Regions from separate parts of the Kribbella sp. NPDC051137 genome, predicted to be linked through region 3. Evidence: riboswitches for the same ligand, from Rfam matches in the RefSeq annotation. Region 3 holds a riboswitch; each other region holds the start of a gene.

Region 1 (4,200 bases), on a different contig from region 3:
CGGCCACCTCATCGACAGGCCGTCCGGGTACTTCAGGTTCGGACTCGTGAATCCCGCCGGCACCGACGAGCTCAGCTCGTTCATCAGCGTCACGGCTCGATCGGCGCGCGGCCCCGCGGTCGCCGTACGGTCGGTCTGGCCCTCCGGCCACGGATCACCGGACTTCCGGGTCGCGGGCGCCTTCGGGGTCACGGTGGAGACCGGCCGCGGCGTGGCGAGCGGGCGGCTGGTGCCGGTACCGCCGGCCACCATCGGGCTCGCCGGCCGGCTGCCTGCGTAATGCACGACCAGTGCCGGACCCGCTCCGAGGCCGACCGCCAGCGTGACGGCGGCGGCGCCGGTCACCGCGATCCTGCGCCGCTTGAGCGCCCGGCGGCCCTGGTCGAGGGCGCTCGCCGGGTCCATCGACGGCGGCGGAGTCGTCCGCACCATGAGGTCGTGCAGTGCCTCGCCGAGTTCCTCTTCCTTCATCGCACTCTCTCCTCTTCGAGCAGGCCGCGCAGCGTCGCCAACCCACGCGCAGCCTGGCTCTTGACGTTTCCGGTTGAGCATTCGAGCAACTCGGCCGTCTGTTCGACGGACTGGTCCTCCCAGTACCGCAGGACCAGAACGGCCCGTTGTCTCGGCGGTACCTTCGCGAGCGCCTCCAGCAACACGAGCCGTTCGTCGGCCAGGCCGGACGACGGCCCCGGCCGGTCGGTGTCCGCAGACCCGACCGACTCGTGCCGGAACCACCCGCGGCGGCGCTCGGACAGGAACGTCCGCAGGAGCGTCCGCCTGGTGTAGCTGTCCATCGCCTCGTGCCGCTGGATCCGGCGCCACACCAGGTAGAGCTTCGTGAACGTCTGCTGAACCAGGTCCTCCGCTCGATGCCAGTCGCCGCACAGCAGGTACGCCGTACCGCGCATGGCGTCGGAACGTGCGGCGAAGTACGCCTCGAACGCGGCGTCCCGGTCACTCATTTGTCCTCCCGGTCCTCGATACCGGGTTAGACACGCCTACGAGTGCGAAGTTGGTTGCATCGGCGGATCAGATCGGCAGCGGATCGTAGTTCGCGCCGAACGGGGCGTCCGGGCGGGTGAACTCTCCCAGCAGGGCGCGCCGCAGCGGCGTGGTGCGCTCGAGGAACTCGGGGTCGTTGCCGAAACGGTCGGCCGGGCGCACCCACGGCGGGCTGTAGACGTAGTGGGTCGTGAAGCGGTCGTAGTCGCCGTCGTGGCGGAAGGTCCGGTGCCACACACCGTTGTGGAACACCAGAGCGGCGCCGGCCTCGGCGCACACGACGTGGCCGATCGCGATGTCGTCCTTGTTCTTCCGGATCGACTCCGGCAGCGCGACCCGGGAGCGGTGGCTGCCGGGAATCAGTTCCATGTTGCCCATGCCGGGCACGGTCTGGTCGGTGAGCAGGTACGACACGCGGAGCTGCAGCAACGGAACCGGGTAGCCCACTTCCTTGAAGTCGTACGCCGACGATCCGTCCTGGTGCCAGCCGCCGTTCCCCGCGTGCGCGGGCTGCATGGTGTTCCAGCCGGCCTGCAGCACGAACCGGTCGCCGAGCAGGCCCTGCACCTTCGGCAGTACGTCGGGATGATCGATCAGCCGCTCGAGAACCGGCTCGCTCTCGTAGGTCCGGCCGATCTGCCCGAACTCGCGCTCGCGGCTCGCGTGCAGCCGCTGCGAGACGTCGTACGCCTCGGCGGCCTCGTCCTTCGTCAGGACGCCGGGAATCAGGAAGTAGCCCCACGACTCGAAGATGAAGCGGTCAGTCTCGGTCAGCGGACCTTTGCCGACGACGGGATCGAGCATGACTGTGCCCTCTTTTCCTGGTGAAACGGCGGTCACCATCCAATTCTGATGCCGCGCCTGTACCGATAAACATCGAACTCGGCCAGGGCGTCCCGAACGAGCAAGGCGTCCCTCAGACCCGCGGGGTCGTGTGTCCGGATGTAGTCGGCGCCCTGGTCGGCCGCGGACAGCTCGGCCGCGAGGGTGGCCGCTGCGATCCCCCCGAGGTCCGTTCCCGTGATAGCCCGCAGGAACGACTTCCGCGACGGCGACACCAGGATCGGCAGCCCGTACCGCTCCTTCAACCGCGCGAGGTCCGCCAGCACCGCGATCGACGGCTCCGGTGTGCTCCCGAGGAAGTAGCCGAGCCCCGGATCCAACACCAACCGCTCAGGCCCGATCCCGGCACCCTCGAGCGCCGCGATCCGCCGGTCGAAGAACGCCTCGATCCGGCCCCAGATCGCGCCCGCGTCGGTCACCACCCGCGTCGCCGGTCCGGTTCGCTGGACGGAGTGCATCACCACGAGCCGGCACGACGAGTCGGCGAGTTCGCCGTACGGCCGGGCGAACCCGCCGATGTCGTTCAGGTACGACGCCCCGCGCGCGAGCGCCCACCGCTGAGCCTCGGGGTGAAACGAGTCCACGCCCCACGGGATCCCTTCCAGCCCGTCGACCACTCGGTCCAGCCTCGCGATCTCCTCCTCCGGCGGCACCCGCTCCGCGTCCGGATGACTCGACGCCGGCCCGAGCTCCACGACGTCGGCGCCGGCCGCGGCCAGCTCCCGGGCGTGCGCGATCGCAGCCTCGGGCAACAGGTAGCGTCCCCCGTCCGAGAACGAGTCGCGCGTGACATTGACGATCCCCACCAACCGCGGGCGAACCATGGCAGGCCTCCAGCTCGATCCCAGAAGCCCAGGCGCACGGCACACGTCATCCAGACGGGACCGCTCCCCGGTGGTACCCCACCTCACGCGCCAGTCACGGTCCGGCCCCAGCCTAACGGCACACGCGTCGACGTCGGGCCCCTGTCGTCCGCAGGTACGAATGGGCTGTGTCGATCGACAGGCCGGTGCAGGCGATCCCCAGTACGCCGTGGTACCACCGCCAGCCGACGCCCAACCCGATGAAGCCGTCCAGCGCCATGATTCCGCCGCCCGCGGCAACGGGCAGCACCAGGGCGGTGAGCGCGACCAGCATCAGGGGACGCGGGATTCTCCGGCCGATCGACGTCACGGTCGCGAGCACGATGCAGGCGGCGAGCACGCCACTCGCGGAAGCCAGCGACTGGGCGACCACCGGATCCAACGGGTAGCGGTCAGCCTCGGCAGCCGACACCGGCGGACCGCCCGGAAACCCCAGCCTCCCTTGCCACGCACGCACAGCCTTCCCCGCGGCATACCCGGCGAACAGCACAGCGAGCAGGTACGCCGGCCACTGCCGGACGCGCGCAGGTTCATCCATGCGACTGAACGTAACGACATCGGCACCGCCGCCCATCCCCCGTCCGGGTGAACCGTCTCCCCGCTCCGGGTGACGTATCCAGACGCCTTGCTCCTCAGCGGATTCTCAGTGGGAGCGGGAGTTCCAGCTCAGGACTTGTGAGGTCAGCCTTGCCTCACCTAATGTCCGAGCTGCACTTCTGCGTTCCCCTTTCCCGGAGAGTTCTGATGTCCAGCTCGCAGGTCGCGGTTCTCGGCGCTGTCGCCGGCCTCACCATCTATCTCGGTCTCCCGATCGGCCGGCTGCGCAATCCCGCGCCTCGGCTCAAGGCAGGCCTGAACGCGGTCGCGATCGGCATCCTGCTCTTCCTGCTCTGGGACGTCCTCGCCCACGCCTGGGAGCCGATCGACACCGCGCTCGCGGACAAGCATTGGGGTACGACGCTGGGCAACGGCCTGGTCCTGGCTGCCGGGCTGGGGATCGGGCTGCTCGGCCTGGTGTACTACGACCGCTGGATGGCCCGGCGGCGTACGGCGCAACCGAAACCCGGCCCCGGTGCGGCCGCGACCGGCGATCCGGCGCTGAGGCCGCAGACAGCCTCGGCCGCGGCCGGCCTGGCCACGATGATCGCCACCGGGATCGGCCTGCACAACTTCGCCGAGGGTCTCGCGATCGGCAACTCCGCGGCGACCGGCGAGATGTCGCTCGCCGTGCTGCTGATCATCGGGTTCGCCCTGCACAACGCCACCGAGGGCTTCGGCATCGTCGCACCGCTCGCAGCCGCAGGCGAGCGGCCGTCCTGGCTGACCCTCGCGCTGCTCGGGCTGATCGGCGGCGGCCCGACGTTCGTCGGGACGCTCATCGGGCAGCGGTTCGTCAACGACACGTTGTCGGTGGCGTTCCTCGGCCTCGCCGCGGGTTCGATCCTGTACGTCGTCATCGAACTACTGGCAGTCGCTCGCAGGGCCGGCCTCA
Region 2 (4,200 bases), on a different contig from region 3:
GGCGTCGGCGAACAGTTTCGCCAGCTGGCCGGGGCGGTCCGGGATCGTCACCAGGACCGTGACCAGGTCGATGTGCGGGGCACCGTGCTTGCCCGGTACCCGGATCGCGCCGGACACCCCCTGGCCGAGGATCGCGGTCAGCTCCTCGCCCGCCTCTTCCTTGCCGAGGGCAACCAGTAGCCGGTCGAGCTCGCCGCGGATCTGCTCCAGCAGGCCGGTCAGCGCGGTCGAGTTCGCGGACACGATCTGGGTCCACAGCCGGGGGTCGCCGGCCGCGATCCGGGTGACGTCGCGGACGCCCTGGCCGGACAGTTCGAGGTGCGACGACGGCGCGTCGGCCAGCGTCCCGGCGGCGAGCGCGGACATCAGGTGCGGCAGGTGGGAGACCCGTGCGACGCCGAGGTCGTGGTCCGCCACGGACATCTCGACCGTCCGGGCACCGCACGCCTCGGCCAGCCGCCGTACCAGATCCACGGCCTGCGGATCGCTGGTCTCGTGCGGGGTGATCGCCCAGGTGGCCCCGTCGAACAGGTCGGCGCGCGCGGCCAGCGGGCCGTTGCGTTCCGAGCCGGCCATCGGGTGGCTTCCGACGTACCTGCTGACGTCCTCCGCCAGCTTGCGTGCGTCCGCGAGCGGCTTGCTCTTCACGCTGGCCGCGTCCGTCACGACCGCTGTGGTCTGGTCGAGCTGCGCGGCGACGACCGCGCCGACATGATCCGGCGGTACGGCGACCACGACGAGCTGCGGCTCGATCTCCACCTGCCGCGAGCCGGCGCCGATCCGCTCGGCCATCAACGCGTTGTCGGGGTTGCCGTCGACGAGCTCGACAACCACCCCCAGCCGGGCCAGCGCCAGCCCGATCGACGTCCCGATCAACCCGGTCCCGACAATGCGGACCGGGCCGCGCAGTTCGGTCACCGTGTCGCCTTCACTGGGCGCCGGTCAGGTCTGGGCGCAGAGCGACCGCGCCGTGCAGGTACACGTGCTGGATCTTGTCCCGCGAACGCGGTGTCTCGGTGTGCAGCATCAGCCGGACGACGCGCGGCAACGCGTGCGGCACCGGGATCTCCTGCATGCAGATCAGCGGTACGTCGGTGAGCCCGATCTGGCGGCCCGCGACCGCCGGGAACTCCGAGCGGAGGTCCGACGTGACCGTGAACAGGATGCTGATCAGATCCTCGTTCTCCAGATCGTTCGCCTCCAGGACCGCCTTCACCAGCTCCGCGGTCCGCTCGAGCAGATGCTCGCGCTCGTCCACGTCCAGCTGGGTGGCCCCCCGGATCGCGCGTACCGCCACGTGTCGCCTCCTAGTTCGTCTCCCCCAACCCTAGTTCAGGGTAGTCAAGGCGTGGACAGCCGTCTCAGCCGCGTCGACCGTCTGCTCCAGCAGCAGCGCGATCGTCATCGGGCCGACACCGCCCGGCACCGGGGTGATCAGCCGCGCGACCTCGGCCGCCTCGGCGAAGTGCACGTCGCCGACGTTGCCCTCGTTGTACCCGGCGTCGACCACCACCGCGCCCGGCTTCAGCCAGTCGCCGCGGACGAAGTTCGGCTTGCCGACGGCGGCGATCACCACGTCGGCGGTCCGCACCAGGTCGGCGAGGTCGCGGGTCCGGGAGTGCGCGTACGTGACGGTCGCGTTCGATGCCAGCAGCAACATGCCGGCCGGCTTGCCGAGGATCGGGCTGCGGCCGATCACGACCGCGTGCGCGCCCTCGAGCGGTACGTCGTACGCCGCCAGCAGCCGCATGATCCCGCCGGGCGTCGCGGACCGGAACCCGGGATCCCCGAAGGCCATCGCCGCGAACGATCGCATCGTCACGCCGTCCACGTCCTTGGCCGGGTCGATCGCCTCGAAGGCGGCCCGCTCGTCGATCTGCGCGGGCACCGGGTGCTGCAGCAGGATCCCGTGCACCGCCGGGTCCTCCGACAGCTTGGTGAGCTCCGCGACCAGCTCCTCCGTGGTCGTGGTGGCCGGCAGGACGACGCTGCGGGACGCGATGCCCGCCTTCTTCGACCGGTTCTGCTTCATCCGTACGTAGGTCGCGGACGCCGGGTCGTCGCCGACCAGCACGGTCGCCAGGCACGGCTGTACGCCGTACTTCTCCTGCAGGGCGCTCGCCCGCTCCGCCGCCTTGGCCACCATCTCGGCGGCGAGGTCGGTCCCGATCATCAGCTCAGCACTCATGCGCGCACTCCTCGACGTTCGAAGGTGCCCAGGCGCGCGGCGAAGCCGGATGGCAGACCGTTCCCCGGTGGTTCATCCACCTCAACGCCAGTCGCGGTCCGGCTTCAGAGTACCGGGTCAGAGCAGGCCGGCGTGGTCGAGGGCGAGGTAGGCGGCGTCGATGCCGGTCATCGCGCCGGGGTTGCGGAGTTCGGCGCGGAAAGCGTCGACGGTGAGTTCGACCGGGACGCAGTCCTCGGTCTCGTCGAGTTGCTGTTTGCCGTCGGGACGGCAGCCACGGGCGATCGCGACGTACTTGCGGAACGTCGAGGACGCACCGGACCATTGCCAGCCGACCACGTCGAGGGTCTCGCAGGTGTACCCGGTCTCCTCCTCGAGCTCGCGGGCGCCCGCCACCGCGACCTCCTCGCCGGGCTCGACGAGACCGCCCGGAAGGTTCGTGACCACGGTATCGGGTCCGGCGCGGAACATCCGGATCGTCACGATCCGCCCCTCCGGCGTCAACGGCAACACCGTCACGCCGGCGTCCACCCCGGCCTCGCGCCCGGACACATCCCACTCGACCTCGCGCCCGTCGGGCATCCGGTACCGCCGGAGGCGCACCGACAGGAAGCGCTCGAACCCGACCTCCTCCCCCAGCAACTCCCACGGAGCCGGGTCGGCGGGTGCCGTAGACAGCTCAGCCGCCACGTTTTCCGTGGCGGCTGAGCTCTCGATCTGGTCCGTCACAGCGGACGGTTGTCGTCGGGGTCTTCCGGCGGGGCCACCGGTGCGTCGTCATCGTCGGACGGCGGGGCGACCGGGGCCTCGGTGGATCCGGCGTCCTCGGCCTTCGCCGAAGACTCACCGGCCGAGCCGGCGCCGGCACCGTTCCCGCCGTCGGACGCCTCCTCGGAGGAGTCGCCGTCGGAGGAGTCGGCGTCGGAGGAGTCGGCGTCGGAGGGGGCGGTGGCCGGGCGGGACTCGGACAGGATCCGTTCCAGCGTCTCCTCGGAGATCCGCTTGAACTTGCGCACCTGTGACCGGGTCCGGTCCAGCACAGCGACCTCGAGCTGGTCCGGCGTCAACTGCCGGACCTCGGTGCCGTCGTGGGCCAGGGCGTCGACCGCGAGCCGGAGCGCACCCGCCAGCGAGATGCCTTCCTGGTAGTGCTCGCCGACGTAGTCCGCGACCTGGTCGGCCGGGCCGCCCATCACGGCGTACCCCTGCACGTCGGCGATCGAACCGTCGTACGTGAGCCGGTAGATCTGGTCGTCGCCGGCGCTCGCGCCGACCTCCGCGACCAGGATCTCCACCTCGAGCGGCTTCTCGCCGCCGGAGGAGAAGATCGCGCCGAGGGTCTGCGCGTACGCGTTGGCGAGCGCGCGGCCGGTCACGTCACGGCGGTCGTACGAGTACCCGCGCATGTCGGCGAGCCGGACGCCGGCGATCCGCAGGTTCTCGAACTCGTTGTACCGGCCGACGGCGGCGAAGGCCATCCGGTCGTAGATCTCGGCCACCTTGTGCAACGCGGGCGACCGGTTCTCCGCGACGAACAGGATGCCGTCGGCATACTGCAGCGCGATCGCGCTGCGGCCCTTGCTGATGCCCTTCCGGGCGAAGTCCGCCCGGTCCCGCATCAGCTGCTCGGGCGAGACGTAGAAAGGAACGCTCATCGAGTCCTCTGTGAGTTCGGGGTGATCAGGTCAGGGACGGCGCGGCCGGGCCGTCGGGACGCTGGTGCCGCTGCTCCCAGGCCGCGTCGACCAGGGAGGCCACCTCGTCCTCGGGCAGCCGCCGGTAACCGTCCGCGGTGACCACGCCGACCACCGGGAAGATCCGCCGCAGCATGTCCGGGCCACCGGTCGCCGAGTCGTCGTCGGCGGCGTCGATCAGGGACTGGATCGCCACCGTCACGCAGTCGGTCTCGGACAGGTCCTCGCGGTAGAGCTTCTTCAGCGCGCCGCGGGCGAACAGCGAGCCCGATCCGACGCTGTAGAAGTGGGTCTCCTCGTACCGCCCGCCGGTCGGGT
Region 3 (4,200 bases):
GCCGGTAGCCGGGCAGCGCGAGCTCGGTCGGCCACTGGAAGTCGACGCCGGTGGTCTGCATCGCGTCCTTGGTGACGTCCACCAGCACCGGGCCGGGCCGGCCGGTGGAGGCGATGTGGAACGCCTCGGCGATCGTGGTCGCGATCTCGTTCGGGTCGGTCACCAGGAAGTTGTGCTTGGTGATCGGCATCGTGATGCCGCGGATGTCCGCCTCCTGGAAGGCGTCGGTCCCGATCGCGGCGCCCGCCACCTGGCCGGTGATCGCGACCATCGGCACCGAGTCCATGTAGGCATCGGCGATCGGCGTCACCAGGTTGGTCGCGCCCGGCCCGGAGGTCGCCATGCAGACTCCGACCTTGCCGGACGCCGCGGCGTACCCCTGGGCGGCGTGGCCGGCGCCCTGCTCGTGACGTACCAGGATGTGGCGGATCTGGGTCGAGTCGAGCATCGGGTCGTACGCCGGGAGGATCGCGCCACCCGGGATGCCGAAGACGGTGTCCACTCCGGCATGTTCCAGTGCGCGGATCAGAGCCTGTGCCCCGGTCAGCTGCTCACTCATGAGTGCCTTCCCTCAGTCCTGTCACGATGTCTGTACTTATCGCGACCGATCCATCCTCGCTTGTGGCCGTTGTCCGTGCGCTTCCGGGTCGCGGATAGTCGCATTGGCAACAAAAAACCCCTTCCGCCGGGTTGGCTGAAGGGGCGCGCTCGACTCTGTGGTCGCGTCAGTCGGCGCGCCGCACAAGTACGAGGAGAATCGATCGCATGTAGGCATTATTCGCCGAAACCTGCCGACCGGGTCAAGTTCAGCCGCCTACCGTCTCAATTTCTGAGACGACCGTCTTACGAGCAGTGCCATCGTACCGTGACGGCGCTGTGATGGATCCGGGATGTTCGTTAGTCACATACTGATCTGCAGAGATCGTTTGAAAGATTTCTACCGCCCCCTCTCCAGATCGGAGTGACCCATGCGCCTCTCGTTACGTCTGCTCGTCGCCTCCGTCCTCGTCGCGCTCACCGGAACGCTGTCGCTGACGGCGTCCGCGGCCGACACCCGGACAGCGATCGTGAACGCCGCGAACGGCGAGGTCGGCCAGCAGGAGACCCCGCCCGGCAGCAACTGCAACCCGTACGGCCCGTGTGAGCCGTGGTGCGCGCACTTCGCCACCTGGACCTGGCGGCAGGCCGGCATCGACATCCCGAACTACGGCTTCACCGGCGACATCTACACCTGGGGTCAGGACCGCGGCCGCGCGCACGCCGGCAACACCGGCCTGCAGCCCGGCGACATCGTGCTGTACGGCACCGGCCCGGACAACACCGACACCAGCGTGCACACCGGCGTGGTCGTTGCCGTCGGCACCGACGGGAGAATCACCACGGTCGAAGGCAACTCCGGCAACCAGGTGAGCAAGCACGGACCGTTCGACCCGAAGCACGCCGAGGCCGCCGGCCGCCCGGCCGACATCTACGGCTGGGTCTCGGCGCAGTAGTTCCCCGGACAGGCCGGTGCGGGTACTCGTCCCACCCGCACCGGCCCCTAGGCTCTTCGGGGTGACTGATCCTTACGGCGACGAACAGCTGGTGCAGCTCTACGACCTGGACAACCCGGCCGGGGAGGACCACGCGTACTACCGTGCCTTGGCCGAAGGCACCGCGAAGGTCCTCGACTTCGGCTGCGGTACCGGTCTGCTGACGCGGTCGCTGGTCGCGCCCGGACGGGAAGTGATCGGCATCGACCCCAGCTCCACGATGCTCGGGTACGCGCGCAAGCAGCCCGGCGCCGACGCGGTCACCTGGATCGAGGGCGACCACCGCGTCGTCGAGCCGACGGGCGACGTGGACCTCGTGGTCAGCAGCGGCAACACGATGATGCACGTCGCGCAGCACGCCGACACCGTGGTCGCGTTGTCCGCCGCGCTGCGCCCCGGCGGCAGGTTCGCGTTCGAGTCCCGGAACCCGGCGATGCGCGCCTGGGAACAGTGGACGAGCGAGGCGACGTACGGCGAACGCGACACCGTCGCCGGGCACCTGAAGGAGTGGCTCGAGCTGGTCGAGATCGCGGACGGACGGGTGGTGTTCGACGCGCACAACGTGTTCGAGGACGGGCACGACGCCGTCTACCGGAACGTCCTGTACTTCCGGTCCGCCGACGAGATCACCGCCGACCTGCGCGCGGCAGGCTTCTCCGACGTGGTCGTCGACGGCGGCTGGCACGGTGAGCCGCCGGCCGCGGACTCCCGGCTGCTGGTGGTGCGGGCGACGAAGTAGGCTGGCCCTACCGCGACTGGCGAGGGTGGATCACCACCAGGGAGCTTCCGGACAAGGCGTCGTCCGCCTGGGCGTCTTCGAGCAGTTCGGAGGTCCCGATGCGTCTGCGGTACGGCATGAATCCCCATCAGGCGGCCACCCTCGAGAACGCGCCGTTCACGGTGCTCGCGGGTGCCCCGTCGTACATCAACATCCTCGACGCGTTGACCGGATGGCAGCTGGTACGGGAGGCGGCGGAGCGGTTCGGCGTACCGGCGGCGGCGTCGTACAAGCACGTGTCGCCCGCGGGGGCCGCGCTCGGTACGACGGCGGCGGAGGCGTACACGCGGGCGCGGGCCGCGGATCCGAAGTCGTCGTACGGCGATTTCGTGGCGGTGTCGCATCCCGTCGACCTGGAGCTGGCCGCGGTGCTGAAGCGGGTCGTGTCGGACGGGATCATCGCGCCCGGGTACGACGACGGCGTACCGGAGATCCTCGCGGCGAAGAAGCGCGGGACGTATCTGGTGCTCGAGATGGACCCGGCGTACGAGCCGCCGGCGGAGGAGGTGCGCGAGCTGTACGGCGTACGGCTGACGCAGGAGCGGGACGCCGCGCCGCTCCCCCGCGACCTGCCGGACGACGCGGTGCTCGGGATGATCGTGGCGCGCTACACCCAGTCGAACACCGTGGTGCTGGTGAAGGACCGGATGACGATCGGCGTCGGGGCCGGGCAGCAGTCCCGCGTCGACTGCACCCGCCTGGCCGGCGAGAAGGCGGCGCTCTGGTCCACCGAGCCTCTCACCGGGGTGACGATGGTCTCCGACGGCCACCTGCCCTTCGCCGACAACGTCGAGGTCGCACACCGGTACGGCGTCACGCACATCGTCGAGCCCGGCGGATCGATCCGCTCCGACGAGGTCGCCGCCGCCTGCGCCGCGCTCGGAATCACCTGGACCGCCACGGGGCTGCGGCTGTTCAGGCACTGAGCAGGTAGGTGCCCTCAGCAACAGCTTTGCGGACCTCGGCGGCGGTCTGTGCCGCGTCGAGACGGGTGCTGTCGATCACGTGCCGCTCGAGCTCGCCGAGGTCCGCGAAGGCGCCGTGCAGCGCGGTGAGCGCCTCGGTGTCGGTCAACTCGACACCGCCGCGTGCCTGCCCGCGCTCCAGCGTGGTGGCGAGATCCGGCCGCAGGACGACGTACGACATCTGCCACTCCCTCTCGGCGGCCGCGGCCCGGTAGGGCGGCAGGAACCACGGTCCGATGACGCCGTCCACCACGACGTCGTACCCGCCGTCGGCGAACACCGCGACCGCCGCGACGATCGCGTCCACCACCACGACGTTCTGCCGTTGCGATTCCGGCAGGTACGGCGGGATGAAGCCGGTCCGGATCGCGCGGAAGAACTCGTCGGTGGTCACGTGCACCGTCGGCCGGGCCGCGTCGGTGGCCACCAGCCGCGCCACGGTCGTCTTGCCCGAGCCGGACGGGCCGGTCAGCAGCAGCACGTCGCTCATGCCGACCGACAGTACCGATCAACCGCCCGCGACGCTCGGGAGTATCAGGAGTTCGTCGCCGTCGCGCACCTGGGTGCCGAGGCCGTTCAGGTCGCGGATGTTCTCGTCGCGGAGGTAGACGTTGACGTGCCGGCGGACCGCTCCCTGCTCGTCGGTCAGGCGCCGGCGGAGGGCCGGTTGCAGGGCGGCGAACACCTCGCCGACGGTCGAGCCGTCGGCCTCCACGCGTTCGGCTCCGCCCGCGAACGGGCGGAGCACCGTCGGCAGCCGGACAGCGATCATTCGAGCACCGCTGCGCGGACCGTGAGGATGTCGGGCAGGTGGCCGGCGACCTGGACCCAGGTGTCGCCGGCGTCGGCGCTCGCGTAGACGCAGCCGTCCCGGGTGCCGACGTACACACCCGCCGGGTCGGCGGTGTCGGTGGTCATCGCGTCG

The links. Region 3 has a riboswitch for ZMP and ZTP ahead of AB0M51_RS09210 (5-aminoimidazole-4-carboxamide ribonucleotide transformylase). Riboswitches for the same ligand answer to the same signal wherever they lie in the genome.
Region 1: another riboswitch for ZMP and ZTP. It lies ahead of folP (dihydropteroate synthase); the one in region 3 lies ahead of AB0M51_RS09210 (5-aminoimidazole-4-carboxamide ribonucleotide transformylase).
Region 2: another riboswitch for ZMP and ZTP. It lies ahead of AB0M51_RS24550 (tetrahydrofolate dehydrogenase/cyclohydrolase catalytic domain-containing protein); the one in region 3 lies ahead of AB0M51_RS09210 (5-aminoimidazole-4-carboxamide ribonucleotide transformylase).

Annotation. Positions count from the first base shown of each region.
Region 1 is NZ_JBFBBI010000004.1:886,211-890,410, forward strand. Features, by position in the region: gene AB0M51_RS25335 (hypothetical protein) at 1-471, opposite strand, end outside; gene AB0M51_RS25340 (SigE family RNA polymerase sigma factor) at 468-962, opposite strand; gene AB0M51_RS25345 (phytanoyl-CoA dioxygenase family protein) at 1,030-1,806, opposite strand; gene folP (dihydropteroate synthase) at 1,839-2,669, opposite strand; ZMP/ZTP riboswitch at 2,689-2,777, opposite strand; gene AB0M51_RS25355 (hypothetical protein) at 2,782-3,246, opposite strand; gene AB0M51_RS25360 (ZIP family metal transporter) at 3,453-4,200, shown strand, end outside.
Region 2 is NZ_JBFBBI010000004.1:698,985-703,184, forward strand. Features, by position in the region: gene AB0M51_RS24540 (prephenate dehydrogenase) at 1-918, opposite strand, end outside; gene aroH (chorismate mutase) at 929-1,297, opposite strand; gene AB0M51_RS24550 (tetrahydrofolate dehydrogenase/cyclohydrolase catalytic domain-containing protein) at 1,328-2,188, opposite strand; ZMP/ZTP riboswitch at 2,208-2,293, opposite strand; gene AB0M51_RS24555 (NUDIX hydrolase) at 2,306-2,917, opposite strand; gene prcA (proteasome subunit alpha) at 2,914-3,843, opposite strand; gene prcB (proteasome subunit beta) at 3,869-4,200, opposite strand, start outside.
Region 3 is NZ_JBFBBI010000002.1:379,274-383,473, reverse strand. Features, by position in the region: gene AB0M51_RS09225 (acetolactate synthase large subunit) at 1-559, opposite strand, end outside; gene AB0M51_RS09220 (CHAP domain-containing protein) at 969-1,493, shown strand; gene AB0M51_RS09215 (class I SAM-dependent methyltransferase) at 1,555-2,271, shown strand; ZMP/ZTP riboswitch at 2,274-2,351, shown strand; gene AB0M51_RS09210 (5-aminoimidazole-4-carboxamide ribonucleotide transformylase) at 2,370-3,236, shown strand; gene AB0M51_RS09205 (AAA family ATPase) at 3,226-3,765, opposite strand; gene AB0M51_RS09200 (MoaD/ThiS family protein) at 3,784-4,047, opposite strand; gene AB0M51_RS09195 (exo-alpha-sialidase) at 4,044-4,200, opposite strand, start outside.